2 regions of the Leptolyngbya sp. GB1-A1 genome follow, and region 1 is predicted to be linked to the other one. Evidence: riboswitches for the same ligand, from Rfam matches in the RefSeq annotation. Region 1 holds a riboswitch; the other holds the start of a gene.
The links. A riboswitch is a leader RNA that binds a small molecule or an ion and turns the genes downstream of it on or off. The one in region 1 is predicted to bind cyclic di-AMP.
Positions count from the first base shown of each region.

Region 2: another riboswitch for cyclic di-AMP. It lies ahead of ntrB (nitrate ABC transporter permease); the one in region 1 lies ahead of NDI45_RS00645 (ArsB/NhaD family transporter).

Region 1 covers NZ_JAMPLI010000001.1:139,432-154,331, reverse strand. The annotation lists gene NDI45_RS00670 (DUF2993 domain-containing protein) at 1-564, shown strand, start outside; gene NDI45_RS00665 (hypothetical protein) at 724-1,221, shown strand; gene NDI45_RS00660 (hypothetical protein) at 1,381-1,794, opposite strand; gene cobM (precorrin-4 C(11)-methyltransferase) at 2,014-2,871, opposite strand; gene lgt (prolipoprotein diacylglyceryl transferase) at 3,168-4,064, opposite strand; cyclic di-AMP (ydaO/yuaA leader) riboswitch at 4,373-4,560, shown strand; gene NDI45_RS00645 (ArsB/NhaD family transporter) at 4,676-6,013, shown strand; gene NDI45_RS00640 (DUF2993 domain-containing protein) at 6,121-6,960, opposite strand; gene NDI45_RS00635 (DUF4912 domain-containing protein) at 7,552-9,075, shown strand; partial or broken gene NDI45_RS00630 (transposase) at 9,207-10,019, opposite strand; gene NDI45_RS00625 (GIY-YIG nuclease family protein) at 10,284-10,820, opposite strand; gene menA (2-carboxy-1,4-naphthoquinone phytyltransferase) at 10,866-11,723, opposite strand; gene NDI45_RS00615 (alkene reductase) at 12,103-13,203, opposite strand; gene NDI45_RS00610 (metalloregulator ArsR/SmtB family transcription factor) at 13,600-13,917, shown strand; gene hemF (oxygen-dependent coproporphyrinogen oxidase) at 14,283-14,900, shown strand, end outside.
Region 2 covers NZ_JAMPLI010000016.1:26,688-41,587, forward strand. The annotation lists gene NDI45_RS16170 (aldo/keto reductase) at 1-450, shown strand, start outside; gene NDI45_RS16175 (universal stress protein) at 594-1,364, opposite strand; gene NDI45_RS16180 (nitrate ABC transporter ATP-binding protein) at 1,593-2,432, opposite strand; gene NDI45_RS16185 (ABC transporter substrate-binding protein) at 2,471-3,940, opposite strand; gene ntrB (nitrate ABC transporter permease) at 4,200-5,054, opposite strand; cyclic di-AMP (ydaO/yuaA leader) riboswitch at 5,178-5,316, opposite strand; gene NDI45_RS16195 (Hsp20/alpha crystallin family protein) at 5,838-6,356, opposite strand; gene argF (ornithine carbamoyltransferase) at 6,903-7,829, shown strand; tRNA gene NDI45_RS16205 (tRNA-Leu) at 8,152-8,236, opposite strand; gene NDI45_RS16210 (M48 family metallopeptidase) at 8,215-9,087, opposite strand; gene NDI45_RS16215 (HD domain-containing protein) at 9,249-9,881, shown strand; gene NDI45_RS16220 (thioredoxin domain-containing protein) at 9,974-12,028, shown strand; gene NDI45_RS16225 (LysR family transcriptional regulator) at 12,040-12,924, shown strand; gene NDI45_RS16230 (thioesterase family protein) at 13,133-13,558, opposite strand; gene NDI45_RS16235 (helix-turn-helix domain-containing protein) at 13,643-14,020, shown strand; gene NDI45_RS16240 (sulfite exporter TauE/SafE family protein) at 14,146-14,900, opposite strand, start outside.

The sequences.
Region 1 (14,900 bases):
GATTTGCGCGTTGAGGAAATGGAGCTGCATACCCAAGAGCTTGACCTCAACACAATCAGTCTGCTGCTGGGTAAACTCGAACTTGATAAGCCTCTCAATGCCACTAGTCGAGTCGTGCTAACCGAGGCAGACCTGAACCAGGCAATGAGTAATCAGGCGATCGTCAACCGCATTCCGCCATTTAAGTTTCAAATTAACGGTCAAAGGGTCGCGATCGCGCTGCAACCTCCTCTCAGAATTAGCTTTCCGGGAAATGGCAAAATTGCGATCGATGCTACGGTTCAGTCCGCAGAGCAGGGAAAAATTCATCACATCCGCTTTTCAGCAACTGCCTATCATAAAATTGGCGATCGACCCGTGCTGTTAGAGTCGTTTCAGTGTCATGGGGGCGGGGCAGTTTCACTAGAGTTGATGCTGGCAATGATGCAGCGCGTCAAAGAGCTCATGGAGCTTCCTTACTTTCAGTACGAGGGCATGGAGATTCGCATTCGTGAAATGAAAGCAGAGGTCGGCAAGCTTGTTTTGCAGGTAGAAACCCGCATGGCCCAAACGCCTTTTGGCTGATGCGATCGCTCGATGCGTCAATCTGGAGTAGGAACAGAACGGCTTTGCTGTTACCCTCGCGTCACTCCTGCGACAGTGGCGAAACAATGCGCTTCATTCAAGAATAGGTACAAAGCATTGGCTTAACGTTCTGTCTGCAATCCTCCAATCCCAAAAACAATGGTGAGATCCTCTCAAGAACTGGCTGAAGAAGAAGTTCGTAAGCGAACGCATCCAATCGCCTACGCGCTTAACCGTGTTGTTGTTTCCCTGTCTAATGCTGTTCTAGGCGGAACGCTGCTAAGTCTTTTAATTCAGGCATTTAGCCTTAATGTCGAGTTTGGTGTTCGCAGTCTGGCAACCGCTGCCCTGCCGCCCATTCTTATTGCCTATCTCGCATTTTTTACCAGAGCGTTTCGATCGCCTCAACCTGCTTCCGACTTTAAGTATTATTTTCTGTTTGCCGGATGGGTTGTTCTGCTTCTCACTTTTGTCAATTTTGTGGGTCCAGACAGTCGCTACGGCATGCTGTTTGGGATGTTTTGTTTATCCACAACACTGAGCCTGTGGGTGCTGCTGGCGCGTAACCTTCCGTTTCGATCGCTTCTATCCTGCGCTTACGGCATTTTGTCAGGATTTTTGTTCTATATTCTGCTGTTTGGCATTCGTTCTTATTAGAACCTAACTCGTCTTGAATTCCAGCAAGTTCCAATTAATTTGAGTGGATTGATTTGAGTTTCAAGAGTCTCAAAGCCCCCCGAAGTAGAGGTTAGAAAGGGAAATTGCAGGGGCGATGTCGGAGACTTGCCACTCCTCAAGCCCCCTTTTACTTCCCTTCTACTGGGAAACAAACTGCTGTGTGAAATCAGCGTGCATCAGGGCAATATTCGGATCGCGCTGAATCGCGTGTAGATAGCGTTTGTTAAGGCTGGTTCCTTCCGCATCAGGCTGCATAAGCTGTTGGGCTTGCTGCAAGAGTTGATCGATCGTTTCAGGGGCAATCGGTTCTTTCGCATGAATCACGTCGTCCATTTGGACAATAAACTGCGAAATGGGACGCAGCCAGCTAAACCAATCGTGGCTGGTGACTAAGCGAAAATATTCGCCTGTGGTTTGAATTCTGCCGTAAAACTGCTCGTAGATTCCTTTTTCCGAGTCCAGCAATGCTTTGTGAAGTGCCAGCAGCTTTTTCCTAACCGTACGGAGCTGCTGCATTTTTGCATTTGCATCTGAAGATGAGTCTGAAGGCATTGTGCCTGCTCCTAAGCAAACGATCGTGTCCGCTCAGCCTGGAACCATCCCTGGAAAGTGTTCAACGTCCTGCGTTGCCTCCTAAATCCTCCAGTGCGAGGGGGCAGTTCGGGACATCGCCGTGACTTTCCCAGTCGTGACTTCCCAAAGTTCTCTGGGCTGTTCTTGTTCTATTCGTTCCATTGTACCGGGACAAAACTGCACGGGATAGTTAACCCATTAGCGGGGACGAAACAAATGAGTATGCTCTGGGTTGTAGAGGCGCGATCGATAGGAATTCTGCTCGTTTGGGTCTGGGGCATCGTGAAGCAGTTTCCCCTCTGGGGTAATCGATCGCAGTGCCGGACTGATGACGTACATCGTGGTACGAATCAGGTCTTTTTGCTCGGTTAGGTCTGCCATTTCTGCCAGGGGGGCAATCCAGATCTGCTCGTCTGACCAGCCCAGGCGAAAGCAAACCGCAACGGGTGTATCGGGCGGATAGTGCTGCATCAGTTTTTCCTGCGCCTCGCGCACATGGCGGGCACTGAGGTAAAGGCACAAGCTCGCCTGATGCGCGGCAAGCGAGGAGAGTTCTTCGGCGGCGGGAACCTGGGTGCGTCCGCTAATTCGCGTCAGGATGATGGTCTGCACCAGCCCGGGCACGGTGAGTTCGACCTTGAGTTTGGCGGCGGCAAGCTGAAACGCACTGATTCCTGGAATCACCTCAAACGGAATCTCGGCAGCGACAAGTGCCTGCATCTGCTCATGCACCGCTCCGTACAAGCTCGGATCACCCGAGTGTAAGCGCACAACGGATTTACCCGATCGCACCCGATCCACCATAACGGGCAAAATCTCTTCCAGAGTTTTGTTTGCTGTCCGAATCACTTCCGCGTCAGAATGCACCATTTGCAGCATCGCAGTCGGCACAAGCGAATCGGCAAACAGAATGACCTCTGCCTGACGCAGCAGCCGATATGCCTTCAGGGTCAAAAGCTCTGGGTCGCCGGGTCCCGCCCCCACAATGTACACTGCCGGGGCAATAGTAGACTGATCTTCAGCGGGTATTGATCGATGTTCAAATTCAGTCGTCATGGTTGATTCGGCTCTATGAAATCACACAAAAGTTAAATTTGTCGCACAGCACTGCGTCGTTCCTGTAAAAACTTTGAGAAAGCAAGAACTTCTGTAAAAACTAGATAAATCTCATCCGTAAATTCCCCCATTTGACCGTTCATCGGTAAAAGTAGGGTATAGATGCACCCTGATTCAAGCCCTGGAAATTGCTCTAGGGCTTTTCTGTTTTACGAAAGTGCTTTGGTAGATCCTCAGGCAGGTGCTGTGGATAAGCGGTTTGGGTGAGGTTTACTACGAAAGAAATCAAAATCAATTTATACCTGGCTTTTGTCCGAATCCTGAGCGTTTGCTCGCGCTGCTTCGTTTACTTCTGCGATCGACACGACATCCGGCAAAGATCGGTTGAGCGGATAGAGCCATAGTAAGCCGATCGCCCCGATCGCAATTCCAACTAGACTCACAACCTGAGCGATTCGCAGTGGACCGAGCATCAGGCTATCCATCCGCAGTCCTTCAATCCAGAAACGTCCCAGGCTGTAGCATACCAGATAGGTGAGAAAGAGGGTTCCCAGCTTCAGCGAAGACTTACCGCGCAGCCCCCGGAAAAACAGCACCATCAAAATTGCGAACACCCCCAAATTCCACAGCGATTCGTAGAGAAATGTGGGATGGAAATACTCAAACTGCGTATAGCCGGGAGGACGCTGCGCCGGAGGAATAAACAATTTCCAGGGCACATTCGTGGGTCTGCCAAATGCCTCAGAGTTAAAGAAATTGCCCCATCGCCCGATCGCCTGTCCCAAAATCAGAGACGGAGCCACCAGATCGGCAAGCTGCCAGAAGGGAACTTTGTTCAGTTTCGCAAAAATTAGCGTGGCGATCATGCCACCCAAAATCGCGCCGTGAATCGCAATGCCCCCATGCCAGATTGCAATCAGCTCTGAGGGATTGCTGGCGTATTTGTCCCATTCAAACGCCACATAGTAGATCCGTGCCGCCGGAATCGCTGCCACCACCAGCCAAATCGCCAGATCGCTCATTAAATCTGGATTGACACCGCGTTTTTTTGCCAAATAGGTCGATAACGTCACCCCGATCAGCACGGCTGAGGCAATCAGCAATCCATACCAGCGGATCGGCAGGGGTCCGATCATAGGTCCGGGAGACGTAAACACAGCGAGCCACAAATTTAATTGCCAGTTCAATTGCATAGTGCCTCAAGCGAAAAAAGCAATTCCCTTGATTGTATCGGCTGATTGTATCGACTTCAGGAAAGGGGATTTGGGCAGGCATCAAGTCTGCAAATCGCAAAACGGTACGATCGCTGCCAAATCTGCATTCAAACCAAGAATGGTATGATGCCCGGAAAACCAGTGCTACGATTGAGCCAATCCTGGTGATTTCGTATCAAATCCGCTTGAATTGCTGAATTCAGTAAGGAATAAAGGAGCTTTTTCCCGACCCGAAGGCGAAACCTCCGATCGGCAATTTATCGGATTTCCCTAATTTCAAATCGCTGGAATCAAGTCAGCCTAATTCGACCGCCTTCATTCGATCGGCGCAATCGAAACGGAGGAATCAATTTTTGGGACGTATTTGCGGTCAGGATAATGCCTGGGTTTTAGCTTAGCGTTGAGTCTCGATTGCAAAAGGGCATTTCCCAGCCTTAGCCCGTCAACTAACTCCGTCGGCAAAGGGAGAAGACTGAGCAGAGACAGCATTTTTGTGACATTTCCGGGATGAATTTTTGGAATGAGTGATTGCAAAGATCTGGCTCCTCAGCTTCCCAAGTCTGTATCGTCTTATCGGAGAAGCGGGGAAGATGGAAAACTGGCAGGCATGGGTCGCAGGAGCAGCGTTTCTGGGCGTGATCCTGTTTGTAATGACCGAATGGATTCACCTTACAGTTGCAGCTTTTTTGGGCGCGCTGTTGCTGGTGTTTACCAACGTCATGACGCTGACTGAGGCGATCGACTACGTGGGCGGCAGCTATCCGACGCTGGCACTGTTTTTTGGCGTAATGGTGCTGGTGCGTGCCTTTGAACCCACCAAAATTTTCGACTACCTGGCGACCCAGATAGTCATCCTGGCAAAGGGGCAGGGAAAGCGGCTGCTAATTGGCATTATTGCGATTACCACGCCGATTTGTGCCGTGCTGCCGAATGCAACCACCGTTATGCTTCTGGCTCCGCTGATTCCGCCGATGGCACAGGAAGTAGGCGTTGACTTTGTGCCGCTGCTGATTTTGATGGTGTTTGTGGCAAATAGTGCCGGGCTGCTGACGCTGGTGGGCGATCCGGCAACGTTTATTGTAGGGGATGCAGTCAATATCAGCTTTCTGGATTACCTCACACAGCTCAGTCTGGGCGGCGCGGCGGCGATCGTCACCCTGCTGATCATGACCCCGTTCCTGTTTTCCCCTATCTGGCATAAGCAGCTAACCGACCTGGAACACTTGCCCCACCCCAAAATCAATCATCCCCGTGTTTTGGCGCTCGGCGGAATCATTGTGGTTGCGGTACTCGTGTTTTTTGTGGCAGGCGAATTGCTGCCAATTCCCGTTTCTCCGGCTGCGTCTGCTCTGCTCGGTGCTGCCCTGGCTCTCCTGCTGGCACACCAAAGCAAAATCGACACCGTTCACAATATTCTGCGCGATGTTGACTGGAGTACGCTGCTGTTTTTTATGAGCATCTTTGTCCTGATTGGCGGACTCGAAAAAACAGGCATTATTGGAAATTTATCAGGACTTCTTGCCGTCATCCTCGGTCAAAATATCTTGCTGGGTTCCCTGGCATTGCTCCTGTTTGTGGGTCTTATTTCCAGCGTCGTGCCCAATATTCCCCTGGTCGTGGCAATGGTTCCTCTGCTGAAGCAGTATGTCGTTAACGTGGGGCTGGTGAGCGCAGAAGTGCTAACTCCCGACTTTAACGGGCAGTTTCCCACTGAAGTCCTGCCCCTGTTTTACGCAATGATGTACGGTGCAACGCTGGGCGGTAACGGAACGCTCGTTGGTGCATCGTCTAACATTGTGGCGGCAGGAATTGCAGAACAGCACGGCAAGCGTATTCCGTTCCAAACTTTTCTGCGATACGGGATTCCGGTCATGCTGATGCAGTTGTTGACGGCGGCGATCTATATGGTGGGGAGGTTTTTTCTTTAGTTAGTGAACCGGAGTTGATAAGCGGGAGTTAGTAAGCGGGGGAGCCGAGGGGATGAGGAAATGAGGGGTGAGCTGGCAGGTTTACTGCACCCGATCGCGATAACTTCTTACGCTGGTACTACATTAACCCTCCCCCGGCACACCAGCCTTTCCGCTTCCAAAAGGAGTTCCTGAATCTCGACTTCCTGACCGAGATCAATCGCAAACCGATGGAGATGGGGCAGTGGAGTTCCCTGGGTTGCGGTGAGCGTGGGCAGCAGTTCGGGACGATCAAGGCAAAGCTGGCTGCCGTTGAATTGCGTAATTCCGGTTCGCAGCAAAAAGGGGAGGCGAGGCAAAGCAGTTCCTTGTTGGAGCGAATCGATCGCAGGTTCTCGGACGGGGGAATTATTCATTGCACTTGCCAAAATGCCGCCAAGGATAAGCTGCTGATTGCCGAGTTCAATTTGGGGCTGAGTGATGTGAATCGTACCTGTTCCAATTGCAGCAGTGAGTTCCGGGGGCAAGAGGTGGCGCGTTTCGGGCTGAAATAGAGCGGTCATTAAGTCGGATAGCGCAGTTGCCAGCAGGGGAGCCTGAAGCGAAGCGGTGAGATCGCGCTGGTGGAGCGTCAGATTACCAAAGACCGGGACGACTTCGAGCAATTGGAGGGGTTTGCCGCGAAGAACCTGCCCAAAATTGACGCGAATATTTTCGCCTGTCAGCGCAACCTGACTCAGATGGAGCCCTTGATAAACTGCCTGCCGTGCAGCGATCGACACTTTTGGCACATAGCCTGAGAGGAGTTGTCGATCGCCTCCTTCAAGCTGAAATTGCAGATCTGCGACAGACTCAACCTGTGATCGCAGCCACAGCCGAACTGCCGGAGCCAGAACGCTGCTAATCAGCCGACTTTGCCGAGAATCGGGTTGGGGTGCAGGTTCCTGAGTGGGGCGATCGGTAGACATGATGGTGTGTAAAAAATGAACAGGTCTTAGAGTCAGCCTTAGCATGGCCAATATGCCTTAGCCATTGTGACAGTCTAGACGGCTTGTGCAAATAGAGAGTTGCCGACAAGCAAAAGCACTGCGTACCCTACAACACCTATTCAGGCGATCGACTGCTAAGCAACGGCAGACGATTGGGGTGAGCATCTCCTCTAAGCAGATAGGGATTCCCAGCACTCTGGAAGGACAACTTTCTTACATTCCGTTTTTCAGGGCTTCTAGCGTAACTCACAGTTGGCTCGCAATGTCATGAAACCTTGATATTGCCGATCCCACAACCCGATCCCAAACGGGCATTTGTCAGAAAATCATGACATTATTGCTGTTCCGATCGCTGAGTTTCCGTTGATCTCACTAGAATCAGGCTTTGAACTACTTGATTCTTAGGCTGATTTTCTGCAAGATAGGGACACATTGATCCCCTGCGATCCCAAAGACTGATGGGTTTGATATTGGATTGAACTCCCAGCTTTATTCAGTCGTTTCTGTTCTCTTTCTCAGCTTTGAATCAAGGCACTCATGCTCAAACGATAGACATCTGGAGGTCTGACCATGTCAACAGAACGTCCGCCGATCGAAGAAATGACCCTCCGGCAGCTCCGCCGAATTGCGAGCGAGTTGGGCATCTCGCGTTATAGCCGCATGAGAAAAGACCAGTTGCTTAGCTCAATCCAGGAAATTCAGCGGGCGCGGTTTGTTTCCAGTTCAACTCGTTCTTTAGAAGCACAGGCAGAAGTGGAAGCAGCGAAATTTGATGTTGGGCTTGATGTAGAGCAAACTGAACAAATTGAGGCAGCCTTAGCTCTTGCCGTTGTAGATGAGGGATTGCCTGAGTTGCCAGATGGCTATAGCGAAACCCGCATCATGCTGCTGCCCCGTGACCCGCAATGGGCTTATGCCTACTGGGATATTCCTAAGGCTCGAAAAGAAGAACTGCGCCAGCAGGGGGGCGTGCGTTTGGCACTGCGGTTTTATGACGTGACTGATATCAATGTTGAAATTCAGCGTCCGCACAGCTTACAGCAATATGAATGCGACGAACTGGCGCGGGAGTGGTACTTGCCAATTCCGGTAAGCGATCGAGATTACGTGGTGGAAATTGGCTACGTGGCGTTTGACGGTCGCTGGCTGATGCTGGCGCGATCGGCTCCGGTGCGAATTCCGCCTGTTTATCCCTCAGACTGGATCGATGACCAGTTCATCACTGTTGTTTGGGAAGATGACCTGCGCGGCAAGACGGTGAAGGAGCTTCCTCATCCGACCCGACAGTTGGCAAGTGTGGCAAGCGTTGCTAGTCCTGTTTACGATCGCGTGTTTGAAATGGCGCAGTCTGCCGAGACGCAGCGCGTTGCAGGGTCTGTATTTGGTTCGATGCAGCAGGTTCCCGAAGAGGCAATCAGCTCCTATGTTTTCCCATCGGGGGTAGGCAAGTGGGCAGTGCCAACGGCTTCCGGGATGGGAATGTCGGGCGCAGGCATGATGGGCAGCACAGCTTACACCACCTCTGGCATGGGAATGTCCGGCGTGGGCATGGGTGCGGCTAGAAGGTCGGGCGCGGGAATGTCTGGGGTAGGCATGATGGGCAGCACAGCTTACACCACCTCCGGCATGGGTATGATGTCTGGCGTGGGCATGAGTGCGGCTGGAATGTCGGGCGCGGGAATGTACACAACTTCGGGGATGGGCATGTCCGGGGTAGAAATGTACACAACTTCGGGGATGGGCATGTCCGGGGCAGGAATGTATACCATGTCGGGCATGGGCATGTCGGGAGCAGGGCTTTCACCGTCGATGCGTCCGCGTCAGTTCTGGCTGATTGCCGATGCTGAACTGATTGTGTATGGCGCAACTGAACCCGATGCTACCGTAACGATCGGCGGTCGTCCAATTCAGCTCAATCCAGACGGCACATTCCGTTTCCAGATGTCTTTCCAGGACGGCATGATTCACTTCCCGATCATGGCAGTTGCCGCCGACGGTGAGCAAACGCGATCGGTTCACCTGGAATTTACGCGCACCACGCCCGAACGCAATACAAATACTAAGGAAGAAGCGATCGTCGAGTGGTTGCCATAGTTAAAAATCTCGGTTTGATTTCCCCGAACTTCCTCTAACGCTGTCAAAATGGCAGTGCTTCAAACAAAGCTTGATCCTTCATCTTAGATGGAGGATTTTTTATTGCATTGCAGAACGTGCCTTTTTGTTATTTATCCCTCTTTGGTAATTTGGAAGTAGCGCGTTTTGCGCCGCGCACCGAAGATGATTTCGCGGATGTGACGGCGCTCGGTGGGATGTCCAACCTGCGCCTGATCGTATGCTCGCCAACGGTTGTAGCGCACTCGCTGTCCCGGTCCGACAAGCACACCATGATTCGAGCGAAGGGCAACAATGTAAGACCATCCGAACTGCTCGATGGTATTGATCACATCCCCACTTTCGCCATACAAACTGTCCGCTAAAACTAGCTCTACCTCGAAGCCCAATGCTTTGACTTCTTGTAGAATTTCAATGGCAAGTTGCGGTTTGGTTTTGTACGAGTCATCGGGTTCGAGCCGGGATTTGGGCTTGAAGCTCTTGAGCAACAATGGGTAGGTGAGTTTGTCCACCACTGCCTAAGCATTAACTGAAACAATGCCATTGGACAAACGTCCAATGTTGCCAATGTATTGCTTGGCAACGTAGTCAGTTGCTTGCCCCTTTTTGACATCACCCGTCTCATCGAGGCACAACCCGATGCGGCGTTCTCCAACGGTGTGTGCAATCAGGCTCAGGCGAACTGCCCTCAGTTGCTCAACGCTCCAGACACCACCGCGCAGGAAATGATGGAGACTTTGAGCGTTTTGAAGACCAACGAGTTGAGCAATCGCAGGTAGGGTTTTACGCGCTAGTCCACTCAACAGGCCCACGTGCAAAAACTTGAACTGCTCAAAACTCCTGACATCCTCAAACAGGTGGCGGTAGGCTTGACAGTATTCATTGATGAAGCCCACAGTGGCAACTGGTTCTCGTTGCTCAATCATGCTCAGCAACCTAACGTTCAGCCCCTTTAACCTAATTTACCTATGCGCAGAGTGACAGAAGAGGGATAAGCATAAGTTTTCCGACTCGGTTTTCAGGTTGTGGGTTTTCGGGTTGTGTAAGTGTCTCGATTTCAAGTGTCTCGATTTCACTTTTTCGGCTCAAAGTCCCTTATTTATGATTTATGAGGGATTAGGGGGGGCGGTTTGGGCAGCATTCAGCATTTCTCAAACCCCCTTTTAACTGAAACAGGTTAAACAAAATTTCTAATTTTTCAAACTCAAAAGCCCTTCTTCTTTCAGTTTCGGATCAAAGCGAACCGCCATCTTCACGCCGCGCTGTTCTAGCTGGGTCAGCACTTCAGCTTCGACGCGACGGGCAATCTGCTTCAGGAGTTTTGTTTTTCCGAGGTCATCGATCGCGGCAAAGGCAGCCTGTTCCTCAGCAGTCATTTGTTCTTTTGCATCGATCGCCTGGCTCCAGAGCGGTTCTTCCGCAGCATTTCCCGGTGGGACAGTGCCGTTTTCGCTGATCCAGGCGGTGCGAATGTCTTCCAGCAACGTGCGGCTAGGTCGTTCGATCGTCTGCACCTTCAGCCAGTAACATTTTTGCGGCTGACGAACGAGATGCTGCCGGAGGCTCAGTGTCACATCTCGCGAGTAGCCAATATACTGCAGGGTTTTCGCCTGATCGAAAATCGCGTAGACACCAATCCCAAAGGGGCGATCGATGAGCTGTCCTTCGTCGTCCAGGTAAGGAAGGTATTCAAGGTCGGTGAGAAAAGGAAGCGTGGGGTGGGGCATGAGGAGATGGGGAGATGAGAGGTGAGGAGATGGGGGAATGAGGGATTAGCCGATCGCAAAGCCCAGGCAGAGCAGAATGCCGCTCCAGAAGTGCAGCGAGACGGCGATGAATTTGCAGTTGTTGACCCGATCGGGCTGATTGTGGTTTTTTCCGACGTGGCTACAGAGGCGATACGCGGTCGGTAGACTGGCAAAAATGGCGATCGTCCATACAGGAAAGATGCTTAGCCCCACACCCAGCAGCGTTAGTGCATAAAGGCTCCCGCAGACCCAGGGCAGCAGTTCAGCCGATTGCTGTGTGCCTAGGCGGACAATAGGCGATCGTTTTCCGGCTGCCAGATCGTCGGCAACCTGATGAAAGTGAGAGCAAAACAGAATCAAGCTGGTGCTGATACCGAGAATGACAGAGGCTGCGAGGCTTGTGACAGACCACGTTTGAGTTTGGCTGTAGTAGGCAGCAGCAACGGCAAGCGGACCAAAGCTGAAGAAGCAAAGAATTTCGCCCAGTCCCTGATAGCCCAACCGGAAAGGCGGACCCTGATAGGTATACCCCAGCCCGCAGCACAGCAGAATAATTCCCAAAATTGTAAAGTCGCGCTGGGTCCAGGCGATCGACACGATGCCCAGAATCCCAAGCGTCAGCAGCAGGTTGCCGATCCAGAAAATCAGCGTTTTATTTCCTGTCAAATTCACCAGCGAGTGATGCTTGTTGCGATCAATTCCGGTTTCAGCATCAAAGACATCATTGCTGACGTTTTCCCAGGCAAGGATCAAGATCGCGGAAACCACAAAGGTGAGAAAAATGGGGAGGTTAAAGGTTTGGCTTTCCGCATAGGCAACGGCACTTCCCAGAGCGATCGGCATGATTGCCACGCTATACATCGGCGGTTTAATCGCAGCCATCCACAGCTTTTTTTGACCCGCATTCGCTTGGGTACTCGCTTGGGAAGAATTAATCGGGGAAGAAAAGGATTTAACGAGCTTAATTGTCATGGAGGTTTCTAAACTGCGTGACCCAGACCAGAAGGAAACGTCTACAGGAGCTTTTTACAAGGACTGTTTATAAGTTGCCTGATTAAGTTGCCATTTACTAAGTTGCCATGAACCCTGTCCCCATGCGCCTTCAGGCGTTTGCAGTGGTAATGATTCTTTACGTCGTGTGATAGTTCTCAATATGAAAAAATCTTCCGGATGTATTGTGAAATACCGGAAGACTGTAGTGGTAGATGCACCCTGATTAATATCCCTGGCTTTGGCTGGGGATTTTTTGTTTCTACGTAAGCTAGGCGATTTGCCGCTCCAGTGCAGGGTAGTCAGTGTAGCCTTTGCCGTCACCGCCGTAGAACGTGTTGCGATCGTAGGGGTTCAATTCGGCATTCAGCTCAAACCGTTTGGGCAAGTCGGGATTCGAGATAAACCATCTGCCGTAGGCGATCAGATCTGCGTCGTCTGCCTCCAGCACCGCATTTCCCGTTTCGCGGTTGTAGCCTCCGGCACTGATAATCTTGCCCTGATAAATCGGACGGAAGAAATGTGCGCCTAGGTCTTTCGTTTTGTCGCGCACTTCGGGGTTATCCCAGCGCGGCTCGACCAGATGCAAATACGCCAGATTGAAGCGATTCAGTTCCTTCACCACGTAGCCAAAGAGGGCTGCCGGATTGGAGTCGTGCATATCGTTAAAGGTTCCGGTGGGCGACAGGCGCAGACCCACGCGATTGCTGCCCCATACGCTAACGATCGCTTCCAAAACTTCCATTAAAAAACGGGCACGATTTTCGATCGATCCACCATATTCATCGGTGCGATGATTGCTGCCGTCCTGAAGAAACTGATCGATTAGATATCCGTTTGCCCCGTGGACTTCAACGCCATCAAAGCCTGCTTCAAGGGCATTTTTAGCCGCTTGTCGATAATCCTCCACAATGCCAGGAATCTCAGATAGCTCCAGGGCGCGAGGCATAACAAAGGGCTGCTCCCCGGTGTAGGTGGATGCCATGCCTTGAGGGGCGATCGCGCTGGGGGCAACGGGCAGTTCACCGTTGGGCTGAAGTGACGGGTGAGAAATCCGCCCGACATGCCAAAGCTGAAGAAAAATGTGTCCGCCCTTCTCATGCACTGCCTGAGTCACTTGCTTCCAGCCTTCGATCTGTTTGGCGGAGTAAATTCCGGGTGTTGCCGGATAGCCCATTCCCTGCGGCGAGATTTGCGACGCTTCAGTTACAATCAACCCGGCAGAGGCACGCTGGGCGTAGTAGGTGGCGTTAAGTTCAACCGGCACGTCGCCTGCACTAGCTCGATTGCGTGTCAGGGGAGCCATGACCAGACGGTTTGGCAGTTCGTAGGGTCCGAGTTGAATGGGAGTGAGGAGTTTGAGAGTAGACATAGGAGTAGGTAGGTAGGTGGATGAGTAGGTAAGCAGAAGTAGTTAAATAACCATTTGAGTTTTACTGTAACGCGATCGATTTGTTAGGTCAAGTGGTTACTTGAGTATTTAATTAGTAGGGTAGAACCATCTAGAATGGAATCACATCCTAAGAAGATACTTTAAAGCTGCAAACGGCGACCCGAACCGCCCCGCCCCCTAAATCCCCCAGCTTGAGGAACTTTGAACCGGAATAGAGTTTGAAGTCCCGATCGTTCGGGAGACTTTGACCTGAAACCCGGATCAAAAGTCTCTTCTTTGTAGGGGGTTGGGGGTGAATGCAGCCCATTGCATACTTCTAAAACAGCCTCTTAGAAATTCTTGTAGCGATTCCTGTGGAGTAAGGGTAAGACCTCAATGGACACTGAACAACGGGCGAAGATATTTGCAGCGTTAGGCGATCCGACCCGACTGCGAATTGTGGAGCGGCTCACTATGACCGAAGGGGAACTGAGCGGCTCAGAAATTGCGGCTCAGCTTGAGATTAGCCTTGCACTGTTTTGCCACCATTCCAAAACGTTGAGCGAGGCGGGACTCCTGCAAACTCGCAAAGAAGGGCAAACCAAGTTTCACGCCATTAATCGATCGCTGCTGAAAGAGTGCTTTATTAGCCTGTTTAACTGCCCGGTACTCAGCGAGAGCATCCATGCAAAAGCTTCGTTAACAGCAAAGTAAGCAACGCGAGTAATATCAAAGGCGAAATGCAAGAAAACTTTCTTTCCTGCTAGCTTTCACACCCGTTCTGTCCTGGTTGAATGCTTCTTTCGCTTCATAACCAAATAGATATAAAGATTTGTCACTCCTCTTAGATCCGGTTGTCCTCCTTCCCCTAAAGTACAGAAGCGAACAGGATGGAAACGATCGGAAAGCGAAGCATGAAATTTCTCAGTAAACCAGGCTAAAAAACGGGCTAGGCTAAACAGAGAGCCTCAAGATAAGACAATTGAAACAATAATACAATTGACAAAGCTTGTCTGCCGCTCTGTTTCCGTATCGTTCCAATGAATTTGACCAAGAGAGATTGAAGCGTTTAAAGAGCTATGGTGAAATCTTCTGTACCCCCCACTTCAGCAGCAAACTCTGGAACTACGCCACCGGCTGACTCTAAAGCGCGAGTCAGTGCCTTTATGAAGCAGATTCAAGACCAGATTTGCCAGCGTCTTCAAGAACTCGACGGCCAGGCTCAATTTCAGCAAGATAGCTGGGAGCGCGAAGAAGGCGGCGGCGGTCGATCGCGAGTGATCAAAAACGGGGGAATCTTTGAGCAGGGCGGCGTCAACTTCTCTGAGGTTTGGGGTAAGGATCTGCCGCCGTCGATTCTGGTTCAGCGTCCCGAAGCCGCCGGACACGGTTTCTATGCCACGGGCACTTCGATGGTGCTGCATCCCCGGAATCCCTATATCCCGACGGTTCACCTCAACTATCGCTACTTCGAGGCGGGTCCGGTATGGTGGTTTGGCGGCGGCATCGACCTCACGCCCTACTATCCGTTTGTGGAAGATGTGAAGCATTTTCACCAGACGCTGAAAGCAGCGTGCGATCGTCACCACAGCGAATACTATCCAACCTTTAAGCAGTGGTGCGATGAATACTTTTATCTGAAGCACCGTGGGGAAACACGCGGGGTCGGCGGCATTTTCTTTGACTATCAGGATGCT
Region 2 (14,900 bases), on a different contig from region 1:
GTTCCTTTAGCGGTGAATCAAATGCAGTATTCGCTGCTGGCGCGTCAGATCGAGCACAACGGCGTTATGGCAGCAGCAAAAGAGCTGGGCATCACGATTCTGGCTTACAGCCCCTTGGCGCAGGGTTTGCTTACCGGAAAATACACTCCTGAAAATTATCAAGACCCGACGGGCGCGCGCAAGCTAGACCCTCGCTTCAGCAGAGGTGGCGTGGAAAAATTGGCTCCGGTGATAATGTTGCTAAAGCAAATCGGCGAAAAATACGATCGCACTCCCGCCCAAGTTTCGCTGAACTGGCTGATTGCTCAGGGTAACGTTGTCCCAATTCCAGGTGCAAAGAATGGGAGCCAGGCCCAACAGAATGCAGGCGCACTGGGCTGGAGCCTCACGCAAGAAGAAATTGATCGCATCGATCAGGCAACTCGCCCGCACCAGCAGCGATTTCTTTAGGCTTCGTTCGTAGGTCGCGGCAAGGATTCTGTGTATGACCTTTACACGCTCAAAGCCCTCCAAAATTGGGAGATTTAGGGGGCTGCCCAGCCATGTTCAACTCAACCATTTATCCTTCGATTGAGCAACGCCCCGCTAATTTCCTACTGCTTTTCTAGCTCGTGCGGAATGCCCAGGATCGGGCAGGGAAACGCTGGGGTGAGCAACTGCTGGATCAGGGAATGTTCTCCGGTCGTACAGCCTACCATCAGCACATCTGCCTTTACAGCCTCCACTACCTGACGCAGCTCGATCGCCACTGCCCCAAAGCGCAAATGTGCCTCTAGAGAACCACGCCATTCATCAGCTAGACAGCGAGCCTGCCACAGGATGCGATCGGCAGTTTCGAGGGAATCGGTTAGCGATCGAGCTGACTGGGTTTGAATCGTTCTGGGTTGATAGACGGCTGCTGCCTGCGATCGGGGTTTGGATTGAACTGCCGTTGCAGTTTGCTTCTGAATCGAGGGGAGACCGCCAACCTGCGCTTTTTGAAGAGACTGCGATCGGAGTCCGTTCAGATCAGGAGCGGCAGCGCAAGTTAACTGGAGCGAGTTGCAGCTATCCAGCACATAGACGACGTGAACGGTAACAGATTTGTTGGTTGCGAGTTTCGTTTGATGAGCAATCCAGAAGGCAAAATCGAGAGCAGTTTGGCTATTCGGAGAGCCATTGTAGCTGATGACAATATTGGTCGTTTCGTCGATCGACTCCGAAGTTGCCTCAGCAGCGTCAATTGCTCCCTTGGCAGAACTGCTTGGCATCTCAGCAAAAGAATTCTGCATCGGCGCGACACCCGGATACAAAAGCATTTGCTCACTGAGGTTGTCTTGTCCAAGCGCGCTTTGCAGGCGCAGCAGCATCGGTTGAATTCTCATAGTCGGTGTTGGAGGAGCAAGTGAGGAAATGGAAGCTAAAAGCGGTAGACGGGTCAGCGTGAAATTTAAGCGATCGCTTTACAGTTTCCTAAGGGAAACAAGCTTTGGGATCAATGAAAAACAGACAGAAATCAACAGAAACATTAGAGGGATCAATTGCAGTGTAAAGCTTCCTATTTGCCCTACACAGTCCTCTTTAGGAATAGAACGGGCTTAATTTAACAAAGATTAAAGTTGGTCATCGTGTCCGAAATGACGATCGAGGAAGTTGAGCGCGTGGTTCCGCAGTTCGTAGTATTCAGGCAGTTCTCGCAGCTCCTTCGGCTGCCGTGGATGGGCAAAGGGAACTTCCAAAATTTCGCCAATTTGGGCAGCAGGTCCATTCGTCATTAAGATAATTCGATCGGACATATACAACGCCTCATCCACATCGTGAGTAATCATCATGACCGCCTGACGGTGGTTTTCCCAGATATCCAGGACTTGCCGCTGGAGCTTGCCCCGTGTCAGCGCATCGAGCGCGCCAAAGGGTTCATCCATCAGCAGCACCTTGGGACGAATCGCTAAAGCGCGAGCAATCCCCACTCGCTGTTTCATGCCGCCCGAAAGCTCATCAGGATATTTTTCTGCCGCAGGGGTCAGATTCACCATTGCCAGATGTTCGTTGACAATTTCCCGCTTTTCTGCTGAAGAGAGGTTCCTCAACACTTCATCCACTGCCAGCCGAACGTTTTCTCGCACCGTGAGCCAGGGCAGCAGCGAGTATTGCTGAAATACCATCATGCGCTCCGCTCCGGGTTTACGCACTTCGCGCCCTTCGAGCCAAACAGAACCAGAGGTTGCCTGTTCTAGACCTGCCACAATCTTCAGCAGGGTCGATTTGCCGCAGCCCGAATGCCCGATGACTGAGATGTATTCATCTGCGCCGATCGTCAGATTGATGCCATCCAGAATCACGGTCTGGCCACCTCCGGCGGCAGGATAAGCTTTGGTTACATTCTCAATCCTAAGAAACTCGGCTGGGTCACGCAGGCGATCGGTGGCGGGGAAGGTAAGCGGTTTGATCATGAGGTTCTCCGGGTGTGAGGGGGTGAGTAAGGGGTCAGCTAGGATAAATAGAAGGGTTTGGGGCGATCGGCTCGAATTTCAAAGCTTTTCAGGTAGCCGACCGGATCGCTGGGATCAAATCCTTTCTGGTCGATAAAGACAGTAGCGGGTTCTACTTTGTAGTCTTCGCTGGGGCAGTTAATGCCCATTTCGGCAGCGATTTCGCGGTAGAGGTCTGATCGCCAGGCTTTTTTCGTCAGTTCGTCTGCGTTTGCCGGAATTTCGCGAATCTGTCCCCAGCGGGCGGCTTGCGTCATCAGCCAGAGACTTTGCGATCGCCACAAGAAGGTGGAATGGGCGTTGGCGGGTGTGGGGAGGTCGGTTGGGAAGTCGTAAAAAATGGTGGTATCGGCGGCAGCAATCGTCCGGTCTTTGCTATCAAACCCGCCATAGTTATATTCGCCAATAATGCCTGGACCCGTAAACTTGGTTGCACATTCGGGCAGTGAAGGCAGATTGTCCGGCGTGATCAGGGGCGGGGTTTTGCAGGTTTTCGGTCTGGCTCCGGTGAACGATCGCCCGGTGATAATCTTTGCAACTTCGGCGCGATTCTCCGGCTTGCTGCAATACTGGCAGGCTTCGATCATGGCTTTCACCAGCGATCGATACGTCTTGGGATTTTCATTAATAAAAGGCTCCATCACTGCTAGCAGGCGATCGGGATGTCCGCGCCAGACTTCCTTTCCTTGAGCAAAGGTGAAGCCAATTCCTTCATTCCCCCGAATTGCGCGAGTGTTCCAGGGTTCTGCCACCATGTATGCCTGCATTGCACCAATTCGCATATTCGTTACCATTTGGGGCGGCGGCACAATAATCACGCGAAATTCGCTCAACGGATCAACGCCTGCGGCAGCCGAGACATAGCGAATGAAATATTCATAAATCGCCGAACTGAGAACCACTGCCCAAATTCGCTGATCCGAGGGCAGACCTTCAAAATAGCGACGGAAATCCCGCCCGAATGCCTCCAAATCACCCTTGTACTCATGCCAGGGGCGAATCCCCGATTCCCACATGGCACGATTCATGGTCATTGCATTGCCATGGCGGTGGATGGTCATTGCGGCACACATCGGGGCATGGCGCGCACCTTCTGCGCCAATTCGGGCATTGGTCACGGCTCCTGAAACCACGGGTGACGCATCCAGCCGACCAAAAATTACGCCATCTCGTGAGGTTGCCCAGCTTGCTTCGCGGCTAAGCTTCACGTTCAAGCCATATTTGCGAAAGAAGCCTTTTTCCCAGGCAATCGCAAAGGGAGCGCAGTCATTGACAGGCACATAGCCAATCGTTAAATTCGGTTTTTCCAGCGTTTGGGGATCGATGATCGGTTCTACTTCAGCCGCCATTTGCGGCAGTCCTTGCGGCGCCCTATTCGCACTTACCGCACAGGAAGCCAGCGTCGTTGCAGCGACCGAAGCTCCGAATCCTTTTAAGAAGTCACGTCGATTGAGACGATCGTGGTTCATATTGGTTTGGGGAGTGGGGAGTGGATAAAGGATGGAAAGTCGGAGGGATGAGAGAATGGGGAGGTGAGGAGCGGGTTTTGCGGTTCGTTCTATAAATGGGGAGCGTCTTGCTGCTCAACCTGATTCAACAGACGGTAGAGAGACTGTGGAAATGATTGACGCAAAGCTGATGAAGTAGATTAGGAAGCTCTGACGCAAGGGCGATCGAGAGATTTTATCCCCTGCTCACTTACCCCTCACCCCCGGATTCCCCACTTGATTAGGCTGCCGACTGCGATCGAAAACGACGACGAGTGACAAACTGCTGAATTTTGACCACGATAAAGTCCAGAATCAGCCCGGTTAGCCCAATTACAACCACCGCCAGGAAGACCGAGCTAAGGTTCAAGCGGCTCCACTCATCCCAGACAAAGAAGCCAATGCCTACACCTCCGGTCAGCATCTCGACTGCGACGATCACCAGCCATGCAATGCCCAGGCTAATGCGCAGCCCGGTGAAGATATAGGGCAGACTGGCAGGCAGAATAATTTTGATAACTCGTCTCCACTGAGGCATTTCCAGGACTCTCGCCACATCCAGATAATCTTTGGAGACGCTGGATACGCCAAGTGCAGTGTTAATAATCGTTGACCAGAGCGACGTAATGAAGATGACGAAAATCGCAGAAGGGTCTGCCAGGTTAAAAATTGCCAAGGCGATCGGCAGCCAGGCCAGAGGCGAAACGGGCTTCAGGATTTGAATAATCGGATTGAGTGCCAGCATTGCCTGACGCGACATCCCAATCAGAAATCCGGCGGGAATTGCAACCAGTGCGCCTAGGCTAAAGCCAATCAAAACGCGCCGCAAACTTGCCATCAACAGCCAACCAATTCCCAAATCGCCAGGACCACGACGATAAAACGGATGCAGCAAATAGTCCATGTTTGCCTGAAGTGCCTCTGGCGGGGTGGGCATCAGGTCGCTGTTAAACAGGGCAATTATCCACCACAGCAAAATCAGACCTGCAAATCCCAACGCAGGCAGCAGCACAGTTTCTTGTAGCACGACTGGCTGCACACGCCTCCAGGCTGCTTGTCCGGCAACGGCGATCGAACCCACAAATTGTACAACCATCCTGAACTCCTCAGGGTTGAAGGTGGACAGAACAACGGAACCACTGTCCAACAGTCAAGGATACTGACGAGCTTTAGCACGGTTGCCCAAAGACGGTTATCCAAAGACAAATTGCCAAAAGCTTCAGTCTCCCCTCAATGCCGACGGAGTTAGCTGACGGGCTAGGACTGAGAGGTGTCCTTCTTGCGATACGCCCCAATATTGGTTCCTCCGCTTCAGTCTTCTTTGGTTAGGGTGAGACTGAATTAAGCTGACTGTTTGAGATTAATTTGAAGTGCATCCATACTAACATCACCCATTGCGTCCGTCAATCTCTCTACTGCTAAAGCAATCGAATTGCTTTCACCATTGTGTTTGCTTATTCAGCCGAAGGTAGGCGATCGATTTTGCGAATTTTTGATTACAAACGTTGCGTCTCTAAGTCGAACGCAGAAATAAACGCTGTAAATAATTTCAATAAAGTTGGTTGAAGAACGGTGAGTGCAGGTGAGTGCAGTAAATATGAATGTCAAGGCAGGTTTAGCAGGAGTAATATCAGCTTTAGCTTTAGGATTTGATGCAGAAATTATGATTTGATGCAGAAAATTGATGCATCGAGGATAGATAAAAATTGGTTTATTAAACCATTGGTGTACCAATACAAAAATGGTGTACCAATACAAAAATACAAAAAAGCAAGAGGCGATCGACCTCCTGCTTATTGCGCTATCTGTTTAACTCAAATCTAATTTGTCTAATTTGCGTGTCGCTTACTCCAGAGGCGGCTCAAAACCGCTCAAGCTCTTAGCTGTTGGCTTCGGTAGCCTGTGCCTCATTCGATCCGGTGACGGCTACTGTCGCGGGTTCGGTCGTCGGCTCGATCGTAGGCTGAGCCAAGTCTGTCAGATTCAGCTTCACCACTTTGTTGCGAACTTCGACGACTTTGGGCAGCGTCAGGGTCAAGATGCCATCTTTGTATTCGGCTTGAACCTGATCGTTCTGCACAGTAACCGGAAGCGGCACAATGCGGCGGAATTTACCGTAGCGAAACTCGGACTTCATAATGCCGTTGGTTTCGCCCTGCTGCTCACTGCGATACTCACCGGAGAGAGCAACTGCTTCACGGCTCACTTCAACGTTGATATCTTTCACATCCATGCCGGGAAGTTGAGCTTTCAGCGTAAATGTTTCACCGCTATCATGTAGTTCGATCGCCGGAGCCCAGCTATATTCGCTCGGTACTGCAATCTCATCAAACACTCGATCCATTTGACGGCGGAGCGTTTCCATTTCGCGCCAAGGATTCCAATATCTCACTAACATCGCTCTATCTTGTGTGGGGTAATTGAAACGTTTAATCCTCATGTTTTGATTATGTCTTGCACCTCAACCCGGAGACAGTGAGGAGAACTGTACAGGAATGGTGAAGTTTCCCGAAAAAAGACGATCGAGTGAATAAGTAAGCGCATTGTACGCAAACAGTTTTTGAAGCTTAAGTCGAGTTGAGAGGTAACAAAGCGGTTTGCTAGCTTGAAGGTATGGCAAAGTACTTCAAATTTCAGTCGTTACTTGAGTAAGTTGCTTGAGTAAACGGACAAAGCCTGAGCCTGCCAGCGGCTGTGCCAACACTTGTAATCCGATTCGATTTCTTTTGGAGATTTATTCAGGCGAGCGGGATAAGAACGGCTCCCTCTTTGCTGATGCTCGAATTCAGTTTGCCGAGCCAAGCCCCCAGGCGGTAGAAGGAAAAAGTTCCTGAGACAAAACGAGAATTGCTCAGGAGTTGAATTGAACACTGCACGATCGCAGAAAATCTGGTAGGGTTTTAGTTTCCGGAATTCAAGAAACCCCTACTATCAAGCTTCAGAAATGAGCGTAGCGACATTAAATGGGCGGGATCTACTAAGCATGGCGGATTTAAGTGTGGCAGAACTGCGGGATTTGCTGGATCTGGCGATCGACTTGAAAGCAAAGAAGCTCAACCCGCGCTGCGAAAAGATTCTGGGTCTGCTGTTTACCAAAGCTTCGACACGCACCAGAGTTAGCTTCTCGGCGGCTATGTATCAAATCGGCGGGCAAGTACTGGATCTCAACGTCAACGTCACCCAGGTGAGCCGGGGAGAACCCGTGGAAGATACAGCGCGAGTGCTCGATCGCTATCTGGATGTGCTGGCGATTCGCACCTACGAGCAGCAGGAGCTTGAAACCTTTGCCCGCTATGCCAAAATTCCCGTGATTAATGCTCTCACCGATCTGGAGCATCCCTGTCAGGTGTTAGCCGACTTGCAGACCATCAAAGAAGAATTTGGACAGCTCGACGGTTTAACGCTTGCCTATGTCGGCGATGGCAACAACATGGCAAACTCCCTGATGTTGGGCTGTGCCTTAAGCGGTATGAACGTTCGGGTTGCTGCTCCTGCTGGCTTTGAACCAAACGCCGGAGTTCTGGAGCAGGCAAAAGCGATCGCAGGCGATCGAACCGAAGTGACCCTCACTCAGGACGCGCAAGCCGCCGTTCAGGGCGCACAAATTGTTTACACCGATGTTTGGGCGAGTATGGGACAGGAAGATCTGGCAGACAGCCGCATTCCCGTTTTTATGCCCTACCAGGTGAATGAAGACCTGATGAATAAAGCCGACTCAAAGGCGATCGTGCTGCACTGTCTTCCGGCACATCGCGGCGAGGAGATTACAAACGGCGTGATCGAAGGCAACCAATCGCGGGTCTGGGACGAGGCAGAAAATCGGCTGCATGCTCAAAAGGCATTGCTGGTAAGTGTGTTGGGCGTGGAGTGAACAAAGTGGATTGAAAGAGAGGGAATTGAATAAAAAAAGAGGGAAGAGATAGTGTCCCTTCCCCCGATCGGTTTGAATTTTGATTAGATGGGTTGCCGTCCTTCAGTTTCTTCCGCAGCATTTGAGTTTGTTTGCGGAGCTGTCGCTGTCGGGCACTGCCGCCTTTTCCTTTATCGTTTCTGCCCTGCTTGCGGGGAGATTCCCATCGCTTCAACCGTTGAGCCATGATCCGAACCCTCCTCGAATTTAATCTTGCTTGAGTAATTCAGCTTTACTAATTCACTTCTTTACTAATTTAATTTTAGTAATTTACTTAAGTCTATGGGCAGAGGGAGAATCGAACTCCCATGAGGGGTTACCTCGCCACATTTTGAGTGTGGTGCGTCTACCAGTTTCGCCATCCGCCCTTTTCAGCTTCATCATTATAGCGCATCGATCGCTTCTGGAGAATCCCTGCGTATTCCTGGCTGCTTGCCCAACGATCGACTTCTCTAGCTCTAAGTACCGGGAGGGGATGGCTTAGCGGCGTGGTTTGCATCTGGCGCAGCAGCTTGCCCACATCATCGGTGGTCATGGTGTCATACGATCGCGCCTGTGCTAAAAATGCATCCAGATTGAGCTGAGAGGCAAGCGTAGGCGAACCGCCACTTAGTTTCATGAGCACCGAGGCAACCACACGCGGCTCTTGAGCAACCAGCAACGCAGCGCGATCACAGGTAAATTCTGCACAGCGCACCCATTCCATTAACTGAGTCTGCAAACTCTGTGCCAGCACCGCACCCCAGGAGGGAACCTGTCCGGCAGCCAGCACCAGCACATTCACTAGGGTCATATAAACACTGTGTTCGCACTTGAGATGCCCCAATTCGTGAGCGATCACTGCCTGGGTTTCTTCGGATGTGAGCATATCAATCAGCGATGTATGCAGCACAATAAACGGCTGTTTGCCTCGCATTGCAAAAGTGTAGGCATTGGGAACCGGATGCTGCCGCACATAAAGCTGAGGCGGTTCCAGGTCAAGAATTTTGCAGGCTTCCAGCAGCAGCTGATGTAAATGAGGCAACTGCTGATCGCTCACCAAAATGCTAGACGCAATATTTTCTAAATAGAAGAATCGTTCTGCCACAGGTCCAAGCACCGATCGCACAACTAAATCCATCCCCGGAATCTGCTTGAGTGCCTGAGTTGCCTCACGATCGAGCGGATGGCGAAAGTCGTTAGAAGTTAAACCGACCAGCAGAGATTTGGGAAGAGACATAGGGGCAATCGTGTGGTGAAAAAGTGCCTGCTCCCATTCTAATCAAACCCCCTACATACCCACTGATTCAATCTAAACGCGATCAAGACGCTCACCCCCTCATCTCCCACCCCCATTCACACTAAAATAAAGCGTCAGCCCACCTCCCTCCACCTCCCACCGTGCAGCAACGACTCACCCAACAAATTCAATTCATCCTGGAAATTGATCGCCTTAAGCACATCCTGCGGCAAACCCTGCTGGTCGATGCATCACGGCAGGAAAACAGCGCAGAGCATTCCTGGCATCTGGCAATCATGGCGATCGTGCTGGCAGAGTACGCCCCTGCGGGAACAGACATGAGCCGCGCGATTCAAATGCTGCTGATTCACGATCTGGTTGAAATTGATGCAGGCGATACCTTTTGCTACGACGTGCAGGGCAATCTGGACAAAGCCGATCGAGAACAGCGTGCCGCCGATCGCATTTTTGGCTTATTGCCGCCGGATCTGGAAGCCGAGCTGCGTCTTTTATGGGAAGAGTTTGAAGCGCGGGAAACGGCAACGGCTCAATTTGCGGCTGCACTCGATCGCATTCAGCCCCTCTTGCACAACTACAAAACGGCAGGCGGAACCTGGAAGAAACACGGCGTTTCGATCGATCAGGTCTGGAAGCGGATGGAACCGGTTAAGCAGGGCACGCCTGATTTGTGGGAGTGGGTCGAAGCAATTGTGGCGGAGAGTGTGGCTGCGGGATATATTCGATTACCCCTGCGGGAAACTGCGGAGCAAGCGGCGCAGCAGGCAACTCTATAGGAAATGACTGAGGCAAGCAGCCCTTTGTCATCAGCCCTTCGTAAATCAAGCTAAAACGCTAGACTCAACAGTGAAGCGTTCCGGCTGCTGTTATGACCAATCGCCTCGCTCAGACTCAGAGCCTTTATCTCCGCAAACATGCCGATAACCCGATCGACTGGTGGTCGTGGTGCGATGAGGCATTAGAGAAAGCAAAACAGGAGAACAAGCCGATTTTTTTGTCGATCGGCTACTCTAGCTGCCACTGGTGTACGGTGATGGAGGGCGAAGCGTTTTCTGATCCGATCGTTGCCGATTATCTAAACGCGAACTATGTGGCAATTAAGGTCGATCGCGAAGAACGCCCGGACATTGACAGCATTTATATGCAGGCACTCCAGCTCATGACGGGACAAGGCGGCTGGCCCCTGAATGTGTTTCTGTCGCCGCACGATCTCCTGCCTTTTTATGGGGGAACTTACTTTCCGCCAGAGGCGAAGTACGGGCGACCGAGCTTTTTGCAGGTCATTCAGGCACTCCGAAATTTTTACGACACCGAGGCAGTCAAGCTTCAGGCAGTGACGGACGAGCTGCGGGAACGGTTGAAGCAGGGCGCGACGATCGAGGGAAATGGCGAACTCTCTGAAGAACGCTTGCAGGAAGGGCTACGGGTCAGTCTGACGGTACTAGCCGCGAAGGGAGGGGGGCCAAAATTTCCCATGATTCCTCACGCGATGACTGCCCTGCATAGTGTTCGGTTTCAGCACAATGACCCGGATTTGAATCGACTGGCTGTTTGCCAGCAGCGCGGCATGGATCTGGCATTGGGTGGCATTTATGACCATGTGGCGGGTGGGTTTCATCGCTATACGGTTGATCCGACCTGGACAGTGCCTCACTTTGAGAAAATGCTTTATGACAACGGGCAGATCATTGAGTATCTGGCGGAGCTGTGGGCGATCGGAATTCAGGAACCTGCCTTTGCCCGATCGATCGACGGTACCGTCCAGTGGCTTCAGCGCGAGATGACCGCTCCTGAAGGGTACTTTTATGCGGCGCAGGATGCGGATAGTTTTCCTCGTCCAGACGATCGTGAACCAGAAGAAGGCGCGTTTTATGTCTGGAGCTATTCAGAACTAGAGCAGATTCTCACGCCCGAAGAATTGACCATTCTGGAAGCCGAATTTAGCGTCAGTCCGGCTGGCAACTTTGAAGGCAAGAACGTTTTGCAGCGATCGAGGAGCGGTGAACTTGCTTCGATCGCAGTAGCCGCGCTAGAAAAACTATTTACCGTGCGCTACGGAGCCTCTGCTCTGGACACCACCACATTTCCCCCAGCACAAAACAACCAGCAAGCAAGAACTTTGCCCTGGAAAGGACGTATTCCGGCGGTGACCGATACCAAGATGATCGTCGCCTGGAATAGTCTGATGATTTCGGGACTGGCACGATCGGCTGCAGTCTTGCAAAACGGGGCGTATTTCGATCTGGCAGTCAGGGCGGCACAGTTCATCTTGAATTACCAGTGGCAGGATCACCGTCTACATCGGCTCAACTATGACGGGCAGGTCAGCGTCATTGCTCAATCGGAAGACTACGCGCTACTCATCAAAGCTTTGCTTGATCTGCATCAGGCAAGCTTGAGTCTGGGACAGGACGGTCAACAATGGCTCGCTCGCGCCCAGGAAGTGCAGTGTGAGTTTGAAGAATTTCTCTGGAGTCGAGAGCAGGGTGGCTACTACAACACCGATGCAGTGAGCGATCTGGTTGTGCAGGAACGCAGCTACGGTGACAATGCCACACCTTCTGCAAATGGAATCGCCGCGATGAACCTGATCCGGCTGTTTCTGCTCACGGAAGATTTGCAATGCTTCGATCGCGCCGAGCAAACGCTGCAAGCTTTTAGCACTGTGATTGAGCAAATTCCGCAAGCCTGCCCTAGCTTAGTGAGTGGGCTGGACTGGTTCCGCTATCCGACGTTGATCCGAACCACGCCTGACGAAATCGCAAACCTTGCTCAGCAGTACTTGCCAACGATCGCCCTTCGCCTCGACTCACACTTGCCCCCCGGTGTAATGGCAATGGTCTGCAAAGGCTTGAGCTGTCTGGAGCCTTCTACCGAAAGCGAACAAATGCAGCGTCAGATTCAGAAAGCGTTGGGCGTTTAGGATCTGTGCCGATCGAATTTCGCCATTTACGCTACTTTGTCGCGGTTGCTGAGGAACTGCACTTTGGTCGTGCCGCCGAGCGGTTGCATATTGCCCAGCCACCGTTGAGTCAGCAAATTCGGCAGTTAGAAAATGAGCTGGGTTTTCAGCTGTTTCACCGCACAAAGCGATCGGTCGCCCTGACCGAAGCCGGAGCCGTTTTTTTGCAGGAAAGTCGCCGGCTGCTTTATCAGCTTGAGCAGGCAATCCAGACTGGACGGCAGGTTAGCCGGGGCGAACAGGGGCAACTCGTCATCGGGTTTGTCAGTTCTGCGGCGTATAACGTGCTGCCGCCGATTCTGCGATCGTTTCGGGCGGCTTTTCCTGAAGTGAAGCTAGAACTGCATGAACTGACGACCGATCACCAGCTTCAGTGGCTCAGCGATCGTCGATTAGATGTGGGCTTGGTGCGTCCGCCGATCGACGATCTGCTGTTACAGGTGCAAACTATTTTTCAGGAACCTCTGGTGCTGGCACTGCCCGATCGCCATCTGTTTGCCCAGGAGCCGATAATTTCGCTCAAGGCGATCGCTGCCGAGCCATTTATTCTGTTTCCGCGATCGCTGGCTCCCGGCTTGTATGACCAAATCATCAGCCTGTGTCAGCGAGCCGGATTCAGTCCCACCGTTGTACAGGAAGCGATTCAGATGCAGACGATTATTAGCTTAGTCGCCGCCGAAATTGGGATTGCGATCGTCCCCGTCTCCCTCAAAAACCTGCAACGAACGGGGGTGATCTACAAGCCTTTGCAGGAAGAAACACCCCAGGCAGAAGTGGCGATCGTTTGCCGTAAATTGGACGTCACGCCAACTGTCCAGCGATTTTTAGATTTAGCCACTCAAATGACTAAAAGTTAAAAATTTAGGCATTCCTGAATCAGGAAATCATTCTCGAAACCATTCTGCTGTTTCAGGGTTACAAATATTCTGTAATCAATTGGGCGATCGTCATCTTAAAGCATGAGACAAATACTGACCTGTTTCCTGCTTTTTCAGCACACTTTTCTTCAGCACACAAGCCGCTTTACTCGTCGCAGATTACCTCAAACTTCAATTGTTGTATTGCTTACGCCACGAACTCTTGATACTTTTGCTTTAATCTTTCTGGCATACGGATCGGCTTGTTGTTTTGTAAATCAACAAAAATACCAACTTGTTCACCAAGAGCCGCTACTTTGCCATTGACAGAGATCACTGCATTAACAGTCCATCTCAGCGATTCCATTATCTCGATCCACATCTTGCCGGTTGGAACGTCAGAAATTTTGATGGGCTGCTTGTAATCAATTTTTGTCTGCACAATGACAGGCGCAATTCCATTTTTGAGTTGTTCGTCCAACGGGAAATGACGGGCTAGCATCTCTAAACGTAAATCTTCTAACCAACGAACGTAAACAATATTGTTGACAACACCCGCAAAATCAATATCGTAAGTTCTAACGGGTAGATGAATTTCGACCTCAAACAGTTGCTTCTGTGCCGTTGTGTCCATGTTTAGCTTTTAATTTGCAAGTTAGGCTGTAGCTTAGCAAGAATAGCTTGTAAAATGCAAGTAACTAAGCTGCTATATCTAGCCATGATCCAGCCAAAACGCTCTTCTTGCCCTGTCTCCTGTACGCTAGATTTGATTGGCGATCGCTGGACGTTACTTGTCATCCGAGACATGATGTTCTTTGGAAAGCAACGATTTGAAGAGTTTTTAGAATCCCCTGAGGGAATCTCGACTAATATCTTGGCAAACCGCCTCAGACTGCTTGAAGAATTAGGTTTAGCAGAAAAGCAGCCTTACAGTAACCATTCCCGTCGAATGAACTATCAACTCACCGAGAAGGGAAAAAGCTTGCGTCCTGTTTTGAAAGTCATCACTGCTTGGGGTTTGAAGCATATTGCTGACACACAGATTCCTCAAAGTAATCCGTCGGATGCCAGTAACTGCAAAGCAACTGAACCATGAATCCCGATAGGCAAACTTTCAACCATCGTCGCCACAGACATCTTAAGCAGTACAACGTTCCCCTAGGCGCTAGTAACCTTGAACTCAGCATCAATGACTTGCGACTTGCGGCTGTAAGGGGGTTGTTATGAGGCTGGCTTGTGCTGCGCCAGCTTCAACGCTGACAATAGTAGAATTGGGCCCAAGATTAGATACAACAGAGAACTTGATACATACCTTAAAAGATTACTGCCAATAAATGCACCCAAAATTGAACCAGATGCCATTGAAATGATAAATCTTTGCTCTGTTTTAACTTCCTTAAGTCTTTGTTGGCTTCTGTACTTAAACAGACCCATCAAAATTGTCGGAATGCTAATCGCAAGGCTCAAACTTCCTGCCAGCTTAATATCAACGGAAAATAGCAAAATGATTGTTGGGATAATCAACTCTCCACCTGCCACACCCAACATACTGCTGAATATGCCAATTACGATTCCTGCCAAAAATCCAAAGCTGATTCTTAAAAGGCTTGGTAGTTGCAAACTCTCAAGACTGAAAATGAGGTTATGCCCGACCAGCACAACGCTAAGAAAAATCAGAAAAGCGACGACAATTCGGTTTAATACTCGTTCGTTGATTCGAGTTGCATAATGAACTCCAACATAAGAGCTGATTAGAGAGCCTGCCAGAATGTTGATGGTCACTGCCCAGTTCGCAGCAACATTTTCCAGCCTCACAACGCCGCTTCGAAAAATGAACGAAAACGCCACTGTAACAAAACTAACGATGAGATTGATAATAATTGCTTGTAGAGTTCGATAGTTAAAAACGCTGACTAGAACGGGTAAGCGGAACTCCGCACCACCCAGACCTATCAGTCCGCCAAGCCCCCCAACCA